3 regions of the Pelotomaculum isophthalicicum JI genome follow, and region 3 is predicted to be linked to each of the others. Evidence: riboswitches for the same ligand, from Rfam matches in the RefSeq annotation. Region 3 holds a riboswitch; each other region holds the start of a gene.
The links. A riboswitch is a leader RNA that binds a small molecule or an ion and turns the genes downstream of it on or off. The one in region 3 is predicted to bind cyclic di-GMP.
Positions count from the first base shown of each region.

Region 1: linked by a shared signal. The riboswitch ahead of L7E55_RS04740 (S-layer homology domain-containing protein) and the one ahead of L7E55_RS09030 (HD-GYP domain-containing protein) in region 3 are both predicted to bind cyclic di-GMP.
Region 2: linked by a shared signal. The riboswitch ahead of L7E55_RS01425 (response regulator) and the one ahead of L7E55_RS09030 (HD-GYP domain-containing protein) in region 3 are both predicted to bind cyclic di-GMP.

Region 1 is NZ_JAKOAV010000006.1:28,441-31,724, reverse strand. It holds gene L7E55_RS04745 (Mrp/NBP35 family ATP-binding protein) at 129-965, shown strand; cyclic di-GMP riboswitch class I at 1,266-1,350, shown strand; gene L7E55_RS04740 (S-layer homology domain-containing protein) at 1,457-2,518, shown strand; gene L7E55_RS04735 (fibronectin type III domain-containing protein) at 2,470-2,763, shown strand; gene larC (nickel pincer cofactor biosynthesis protein LarC) at 3,077-3,284, shown strand, end outside.
Region 2 is NZ_JAKOAV010000002.1:29,130-32,413, reverse strand. It holds gene L7E55_RS01435 (thioredoxin domain-containing protein) at 1-109, opposite strand, end outside; gene L7E55_RS01430 (response regulator) at 507-887, shown strand; gene L7E55_RS01425 (response regulator) at 1,349-1,747, opposite strand; cyclic di-GMP riboswitch class I at 1,891-1,973, opposite strand; gene L7E55_RS01420 (potassium channel family protein) at 2,147-3,160, shown strand; gene L7E55_RS01415 (hypothetical protein) at 3,191-3,284, shown strand, end outside.
Region 3 is NZ_JAKOAV010000014.1:79,475-82,758, forward strand. It holds gene L7E55_RS09020 (helix-turn-helix domain-containing protein) at 1-388, shown strand, start outside; cyclic di-GMP riboswitch class I at 961-1,044, shown strand; gene L7E55_RS09030 (HD-GYP domain-containing protein) at 1,521-2,090, shown strand; gene L7E55_RS09035 (ATP-binding protein) at 2,284-3,284, shown strand, end outside.

The DNA.
Region 1 (3,284 bases), on a different contig from region 3:
ATGGTAATATCGTTGACAATGATGAGGTTGTGTTGTATATATGATTGTGAAACATTGACCATAACATGGTTTAATGTATACTCAATGTAATAACTATTTTAAACTTTACTATCAGGAGGATGTAAATAATGCAGCAAAATAATGATGAAGTTGAAAAAAACGGCGGATGCGGTCATGGCGGATGTGGTCATGAAGGCAAAAGCGGCATTCAGAAATTGCCTGTAAACGAATTAAGCCATATTGAGAATGTTATTGCTGTAATGAGTGGAAAAGGTGGTGTGGGAAAATCTTCAGTGACATCTCTACTTGCCTGTGAGGCTAAAAAAAAGGGCTATTCGGTAGGAGTGCTGGACGCGGACATCACCGGTCCAAGCCTGCCGAAGATGTTTGGCGTTAAGGGTATGGCGAAAAGCACCGGCTTCGCGCTGTTACCTTTAGATACCGATAAAGGTATAAAAGTCATGTCACTAAACTTATTGACCCACAATGAAGATGACCCGGTTATTTGGCGAGGGCCGGTAATTGCCGGTACGGTCAAGCAGTTTTGGACTGATGTCGCCTGGGGTGACCTTGATTACCTTTTTGTCGATTTGCCGCCTGGCACTGGTGATGTGCCTTTGACTGTAATGCAATCCCTGCCTCTCAACGGGCTTATCGTTGTATCTTCACCACAAGACCTTGCCGTAATGATTGTGAGCAAGGCAATTAAGATGGCCCAATACATGAATATTCCCATTCTTGGTCTGGTTGAAAATATGAGTCGTGCCGTTTGCCCTCATTGCGGCGAAGAATTTGAGCTGTTTGGCCCTAGCCGGGGCAAAGAAATATCTGAAAAATTCGAGGTTCCGTTTATCGGTGGTTTGCCTATTGACCCGCACCTTTCAAATCTTTGCGATCAAGGCAAGATTGAAGAATATAACAGTAATCTTTTTAAAAATCTAATCCCTGAAAAGGTAGTTCAATAGAACGTATTAATCTATGGGAGGGTATGGAAAGAATAGGTTAACCATAAGTAAATTTTACTGCAAAATATATATAAGGTTAATTTTGATGGCAAATGCAGCCGGGCTTATTAATGAGGCCCGGTATTTGCCGCTTATTCAAGTTGAGTCGGTGTTAAAGATTCGTTAATAGGTCTTTGGACCCATTAAAAAATAGGAACTATTTCCTATTGAAATTGAGTATTATGTCAAATATAGTCATATGACAGTATCTTATATTGGTTTGATAAAATATTTATTTAGCTTATCGCAAAAATATGTAAACTTCATATTTGGCATAGTTTCCGAAAGGATTCTGCGCAAAGCCACGGGTCTAAGGTAAGTGTACTATGATAGCCGGGTTGCCACGATAACAAAATTTCGTTAGTGCTATAAAAACCCGAGTTTGCAAACGGGTTTTTTGATTGTTATGGGAATGTACTGCCGCATGAGAAATGCTTATTATGGAGGGACTCATGGTTCGTTTTCCGACGCGGGGGGAAAAACAATATAAGTTTGTGTTTTGTGCCTTTCTCTTAGTTTTAGGTGTTTTTGCCTTTGGTCTAAAACCGGCAATTGCGGTTGAGACTTCAATACAGCAAATGGGAGAGCCCGCTGTCCAAGCGGTAAAAACCGACTTTAGAGACTTGGATAACGACAAACAGCTGCTTCCCTCTGTCCATTACCTTGCCGCAAAAGGCATTATCAACGGATTCCCTGACGGCACCTTCCGGCCGGCGGACAGCCTCACCCGCGCTGAGGCTGCAAAAATCTTAGTCTTAACGAAAGGACTGCCAGAGCAGTCTGGCGGACAACCTGTTTTCAGTGACGTGCCGACCGGCCACTGGGCTTTTGGGACAATTCAAGCGGCGGAAAAAGCCGGCTTGCTTTATGGTTATGAGGACGGAACATCTAAACCTGAAGAACCCGTCACTCGCGCAGAGGCAATCGCTTTGCTACTCAGAATTTCCGGGGGAACCCTTACTTATAAGAACGTTGATATTGCCGATAATGTTACCGGCCTAACGCCTGGGACAAGTTACAGCTTCACCATAGAGGCACGCGACGCGGCAGGCAATTTGAGCAGCGATGGGCCGGCTATAGAAGTTACAACGACTTCGCTGCCGGATACCCAAGCGCCTGTATGGGCAATCGGGGGCGCGCTCTTGCCTTCGAATATCACGGAGAACGGGTTGACCCTGAACTGGTTCGGTGCGACAGACAATGCGCTGGTTACCGGCTATGAGTTGTATAAAGACGGTGTCCAATTTGACAGCGTGTCAGGGAGCACGTACAGCTACACAGTTGCAGGTCTGGCGCCGGACACCTCTTACGAGTTCAGCGTCAAAGCGCTTGACGGGGCAGGCAACCGGAGCAGCGAGTTGACAACAACAGTAACGACGGCGAAAACGTCGGACAACCAGGCGCCAACATGGGCCGACGGCGTGATAACGTCATCGAATATCACCTCTAACAGCGTAACCCTGACCTGGTCCGGGGCGGCGGACAATGTTGCTGTAACCGGTTACGAATTGTAGTTATTACTATAAACAGTGTAACTCTGAGTTGGTCGGGAGCGACGGACAACGTATCGGTGACCGGCTACAGATTGTATAAGAACGGGGTAAAGATTGCCGACATACCGGCGGGCACATATAGTTATACCGTTTCCGGCTTGACAAAAAACGCATCGTATACATTCAGTATTGAAGCGGGTGACGCAGCTGGTAACTGGAGCAATAGCGGGCCAACTGCAAGAGTAAAAACAAAAAAGACACCCTAGATCTAACAGGGCGGGCAAAACAAATTCTCTAGCATGTCGAACGACATGCAACAATAGGCAATGAAGCACACGAAGATATTGAGAGTAGCAATTGACTCCAATATCTTTTTTTGCCTTTATCTTACTCCGGAGGAGCTTATGTCAATTATTGATTCGGAAATGATCATAAGTAGGATTTTCGACCGTCGTTGGAGAAGTTGATCAGTTATCTCGACTAAAAAATTTCATGTGAGGAGGTTGCAAAAATGTCTGATAAAATATGCCCGTTGCGCAATACAATATGTGGTACTAAAACAAGAAGGTGAGTTAACAGATGAAAGTACTGTATTTTGATTGTTTCTCGGGGATAAGCGGTGACATGACTCTTGGGGCGCTGATTGATCTCGGCATTGATGTTAAGCTTTTTAAAGATGAGTTGCAAAAATTAAACCTTACCGGTTATGAAATAACAATTCAGAAAAAGGTAAAGCACGGTATCGCCGGAACTGATGTAGAGATCAATACTTATGACGACCATGCCC
Region 2 (3,284 bases), on a different contig from region 3:
CAGGCTTATCTTCCCGCTTTGCCTTTTCAAATGCTTCGTTGCTCCAAGGATACCAGTCAACTGGGTTGTGAGCGTGTTGCAATAGATAAGGACTTTTTTCTTTGCTCAATCTATTGGGCACTTTTGAATTATTTATTATTGTCACTTCTTTCCAATGTTTAATGGTCTTGCTCAGAATTATTATTACGAATAAAACAGTTATATATGCAGGTATCTAAAATTGTATAAACGAAAAGCGCCGGCTTTACGCCGTCGCTTTTCATCATTATCAATGGGTCTCTTTGTGTGTGTAAAGAACCCTTCTCGGATAAGGTATCTCAATGCCTGCCTGCGCCAAGGCATATATAAACCGCCGCGCAGTTCATAGTTTCTCTATATCCTGCCGCAAAACTAAATGTTTATAAAAAATAATAAAAAATAACAAAGGTAACAAGATCCGACAATTTTCGAAGGAAACGTGTGGTAATATTACAATACTGTACTTGATAATTTCTGGAGGGATTGATATGGCACTGGTTATGGTAATGGAAGATGAACCCAACATTGCCCTGGTTCTTGAGATTGCGCTAACTGAAGAAGGTAATGAAGTGATTACATTGCCGAATGGTTTGTTGGGACTTGAACGGTTAAAACAAAAACCTGCGCCTGAAATTATCTTTGTCGATCTGAACATGCCTATTTTAAGCGGGCGGACTGTAATAGAAAAAATTAATGCCGACCCCAATCTCAGGCATATACCGGTAGTCATCTTGTCGGGATGTATGCCGGACTTGGATAATGCGCCGCCGCGTGAAAGTTATCGGGCGCTGCTCAGTAAACCTTTTGATTTGGATGAAGTAATCAATATGGTAAATGTATTGAGCGCGGGTAAACAACAGGCAGTATAAATAAGCGGCCTTTTGAGAATTAATTTAAAGAGCGAGTGAGTACGACGAAATTTGCAAAATATGTCTTGACTATACAAACACTTGTTTGCTATAATGGCACCAGAACACACATTCGAGGAGGTCAACCAGGTGTCCGTTTATACATGCAGCCAATGCACTCCTGAAAGCATAGTCCGGGGCAATAGCATCTTCGACGTTTGCTGTCACAAAAAGTTAAAGAATAATATGCGCAGGCATATCTTAAAGAACGATTTTTTATACGGCACTATTTTATGGTTTGGGGTAATTTTCACTTTGACAGAAATTTATTTATGGCGTGTCGGGTATTGATGGTGAGATAACGGCAGTCATTCAGTTGGTGTGGAGTTCACGAGTTGTTATTTGGCAATACTAACCACAGGCAAACATATTTATGCTGAACATAACGCAATTTAGGATAGAGCCGAACCTAATTAAGTAAGTTAAAGCGCATTCTTTTTTTCTTCTTTTTTTAACAAGATCCCCCTGACTAGATGGCTGATATCTTCTAGTTCAAAAGGTTTTGCAATGTAGTATTGTTTAGGGTTTTTCTTTTTTTCCTTTAATACTGTGTCCAGTTCCGTATATGCCGTCATCAGTACTACCGGCACCTCCGGCGCCAGCTTCCCGATTTCTTCCAGGGTCTCGATGCCGTTCATGCCCGGCATTTTAATATCCAGTAGGATTAATGCCGGCCTTCCCGCGCGGACTTTCCGAAGCCCCTCCTCACCGCTGGAAGCGGTTTCAACCACATAACCCTCTTCACTGAATAACTCGTGTAATAGAGCACAGATCCCTTTATTGTCATCAACGATAAGAAGATAATGGGCATTTTGTTTCATGATCTATATCCCACCTATGCAGTTTTATCCGTAAAGATATCTGTGGCTTATAATAGGGTCTTTCCTCGATGCCTGTCTGTATTGTCGGAGATAAAAAAACCACCTTGCCGTGAAATAAGGTGGTTACGTATTTAAGTAATATTCACGGTAGTTCGGTCATCATTGCTATAGCCTTAGACCAGGAACTTTACGTCTCAGTCTTTCAACAGGTTTGGCTTTTTCTTCATTATTGAATGTATTATAAAATGAGCCCTAACGATTGTAAATGGGACGAAGGTCCTAAGGCGGGACCTTCGTCCCATGTCTAGGTCTTTTGTCCCTATATGCAGGAAACAAGCAAGGAATCCGCATGATGGTGTAGAATTTATTAATATTCGAGTGCCTGAGAGGAGTTTTTTTTTGATATCGTTACGATCAATTATCTATGCTTTTGTTGTGCTGGTAACGGTTTTGGGTGTTGTGATTCTCAGCCTGATGAAGATTGAAGACATGTCCTTTATTGACGCCTTTTGGCTTTCCATTATCAGCATATCAACAGTTGGGTTCGGTGATATTGTGCCTAAAACCGTAGGCGGCCGTTTGATCGTTATGGTGCTGGTGATCGGCGGGATAGGTCTTTTTACTTATCTTTACAGCACAATTTTCGGCGGTATAGTGGAAGGACATATTAAAGATGTCTGGGGGAAGAGAAAAATGACTAAGAAAATAAACGGATTAAAAAACCATATTATCGTATGCGGCGCGGGCCGGGTGGGTTTGGCGGTAATAAGTGAACTCCTGGAAGATAAACAGGACTTTGTAGTAATTGAGAAAGATCAAGACAGGTTGCAGGAGTTGACAAAGCTTGGCCATACTGAAAATATTTTATTTATTAGTGACAACGCTACAGAGGAGCGGGTGCTTTTAGCGGCCGGGTTGGAGCGGGCCGGCGGGGTTATCACCACTCTTGCCGATGACGCCGCTAATTTAATGATTGTGATTACCTGCAAAGACTTGAATCCTGCCGCCAGGGTGGTAGCACGCGCCGACCGGATAGAGTCCATCGCCAGAATGAAAAAAGTCGGAGCGGAAACTGTTATATGTCCTTCAATTATGGCAGGTAATTGGATGGCTATGACTTTGTTGAAACCGGCTAGCGTTACTTTTATGCAATCGCTGGTTGACGAAGTCGGCCTCGAATTGGGTGAATTGGTATTAAACGAAACATCGCCGCTTGCGGGAAAGGAGTTGAGAGAATCACGCCTGCGGGAAAATCACGATGCCACCCTGCTGGCCATAAAAAGGGGGGAGCGGCATATCATCAATCCCCGGCCATCTGAGATTCTGCTGCCGGGAGACCTTTTAATTCTAAGCGGTCCGCCTGATATCACGGCAGTGCTGACAAAGGTTGTTTCAGGAAATGATATTCTATGATCAGTAAATTGTGTGAAGGAGTTGGGGTTAGTGTTACTGTTGAAGCTGGGATTTGTGTTCGTCTTGATTGTTTTGCTGCTAATTTTGGGGATTGTATTAATGGTTTTTTTATTTATCAGAAACC
Region 3 (3,284 bases):
TGATAATAAGATGCCTGGTTCTGAAATTATCGTAAAGGCGCTCAGCGTTGAGTTGTGCCATTTAATCATTAGAAGCATATTTAATATTAATTGTAAAAGAGACCGGATAAAATACCGATTTGAAATAGACAAAACTATTGATTATATGCATTCTAATCTATGGCGAAAGATATCCGTTGAGCGGTTGGCGGGGATAGCCAACATGTCCCCGTCATATTATGCGAGAATTTTTAAAAGAGAGACCGGTCTGACTCCGATTAATTATTTAAATAACATAAGTTATGCAGTTACAGGAAAACAGCACCAATTCCATAACAACAAAAATGGTTGTGAAGGCCAAAATTTTTCGATGAACCTTGAAAACCGATCGCCAGTTGTGTCAAAATAGACTTGGATTTGTTGCTCGTAACAGCAAATCCGATGGCTGGCGTTGAATAAGTACCCGACCATTTCACGGTGGGAGAGGGCTTCTTCGGCGCCTTCTTTATTCAGATTCATTTTTGTATCACCCGTATCGACAATGATGGCAAAAAAATACCATCCATTTCGATTATTGGGCGATTTTAAAAATGGTACTTATTTACTGTAAGTGCATAACTACTGGCCTGTTAAAACAGTTGAAAACTCACGAATTTGCTTTTCAGGCTTACGATCCAATGGCCCTTTCAAAACACAGGCAACGACATTGGCTTGGTGTGCATCCAAGCCGGCACAACATGTACGTATTGCATCCAAATTAACATCCTTCCTTTCTAAGCAGGGCACAACCGCCTGATCATCTGAAATTTGATGGGTGTGCTCGTGGCAACAACATATTGTACTCAAGCCGGATGGCAGTGCAACCCGCGCCGAGACATCTGCCGTAGTCAGCCTCTTCCTGAATGTACAGCCAGGATAATGGTCCTATTATTAAGACTTAGGTCCTATTGACACTGGGACCGTCGAAAGATACAATGTGTTAAAAGAAAAAGGTAAACCCAGTCGAAAGATGGGGACGCAAAGCCACGGGTCTAAAGCGAAAGCTATGACAGCCGGGTTGCCGTGAATATTTTTTAATTGAGACACTACCTTTCACGGCAAGGTAGTTTTTCGTTTTTATATAGTGCGTTAGTACTATAGCAATGTCGTCTTGGTGCTAAATTAACGGAATTTTGGTTTTGATTAAGGCTATGAATGAGTAATTTTATAGTATTTTGAAATTACGGGTGAAAAGTCATGGATCTTAGTTGCCAGACATATTCCAGAAAAATGGCTTGGTTCGGAATTACCCCCCGGAACAACATTGTTTCAATCATGTATAAAATAGCACTATGCAAATCTATAAGAACATATGTTCTGGGGGGGGGGGGGGTGATATTTCAAAATTTACCATAATTATGCGTATATGCAATACTCTGCTTATATCCTCTCTTTATGCCAACCACTTTAAGCGCGCTGGATACCGCGCACCTCCACTTATTACTGTAGCCACGCCACAAATTTTCCTCCATTAAAAATATTGTCCCGAGGTGTCTTCAAATTTGAAGTTGACGTTTATTCGTGTTGCCGAAACCTTACTCAAGGTAATCGAAGCACGCGACGCAAGTTGTGCGGCTCACTCACGAAAGGTCGCGCTACTCGCCAAAATTATCTCCGGGGAAATGGGCATGACTTTAAAAATGCAAGAATACCTATACTTGGCCGGCTTGTTCCACGACATTGGCAAGGTCGGAATAAAGGACTCATATCTGTCAAAGCCGGGAAAGTTAAGCCCTGCCGAATGGGTTGAAATAAAAAAGCATCCGGTTATTGGCTGCGAGATAATCAAGACGATCCCGGGTTCGCAAGATATCAGCCTGATGGTGCTTTATCACCATGAACGGTACGACGGGAAGGGTTATCCTGCTGGTTTGCAAGGTGAAGCCATCCCCCTGGGAGCACGTATTTTAGCCGTGGTGGACGCATTCGATGCGATGGTTGCAGATCGGATTTACCGCCCGAAGCTGGAGCGGGAGGCAGCTATTGCTGAACTAATGCGTTGCTCCGGAAGTCATTTCGATCCGTCCGTCGTGGAAGTATTTTGCCGGGTCTTACCTGGAATAAAAGTGTAGCTTAAAAGAGATCGTTTATATGGGAAGCTCCCCTGTCTATAAAATTCGATGCATTTCCTGTGCTGGTTGATAATCACGTATCAGGCGATTTGCTTTTACCCTTATGTGGTTTTATATAAAGTTTTCGATTTCTCCATGTTTAACTCATTGTAGCTGCTGTAAGTTTGTTTTGGTTGTGGTGGTGGAGTAAAAAGTGCAGAAATGTCAAATTTGTAGCCAACAATATCCTGATCGCCCGTGTCAGAAGTGCCCGGACTTCATTGGCGGAGGGGAGATGCGCCATGAGTTGCACCAGCCGATACCCGTGACGCTGGAAGCGCCGGACGGCTTGAAATATCCAGCCGAAATTTTGGTTCTGAACCCGATCGAGCTGGGATTGAGGACAAAAGCACCCCTGCAGGGCCAGTATACCATCCGGTTGCTTGATCAACTGATGCTGGAAGTAAGGCCGGTGGTAATAAGGGGTAAAGGTGATACTCACCCTTTCGATATTTTTGTTGTTCAACGTGCGGGAGAGACCTCATCACGCCTGGGCGGAGAAGTCTACCGCCTGCTTACCAGCACCACCGGACAATTCATTGAAGAAATCAGCCAACAGATGCCCGACCATCTTAAGGAATTGGTGCGTCAACGTTTAATGGCGGAAGTGGAAAAGTCGGAACTAATCAATGCCATGCGTTTAGGCCGGGTGCTGAAATATGAGCGCGGCAGGTTTCGACATCTTTCCGGACAGACAGACATGGACTTGCCTATGGAAGAAGTACGATCCTTGATGCATGAGGTGGTCAGATTGGGTAACCATCGGAGAGAGGTTATCATCAGCGCCGAGGGCGGGCGAGTGTTGGATCTGCACGGCATTCCTTTTGATTATCAAAGCGGCGGCCTGCTGGCTTTCGATATAACCGACATTATCGAGAAGGAAAGAAAAATCCACCGCCAGCAAATACAGGCATACCGGGAAGCCATGGCGGCGGTAACCGGCGGACGTTTCAACCTGGTCAGCCGGGAGGAAGCGAAAAATTTTATTGTAAAAGAACGGATACTGCTGCATTCCTATCTCAAGGAGCCAAAGGACATAGCTTTAGCCCGGTTGTCGTTAAAGAAAGTGTTATCCGCCATCCCATCTTCCAGGCATTACCATGTCCTCCTCTGTTTTTCGGAAGCGCTTACTAATGTCCTGAAGCATGCCGTATC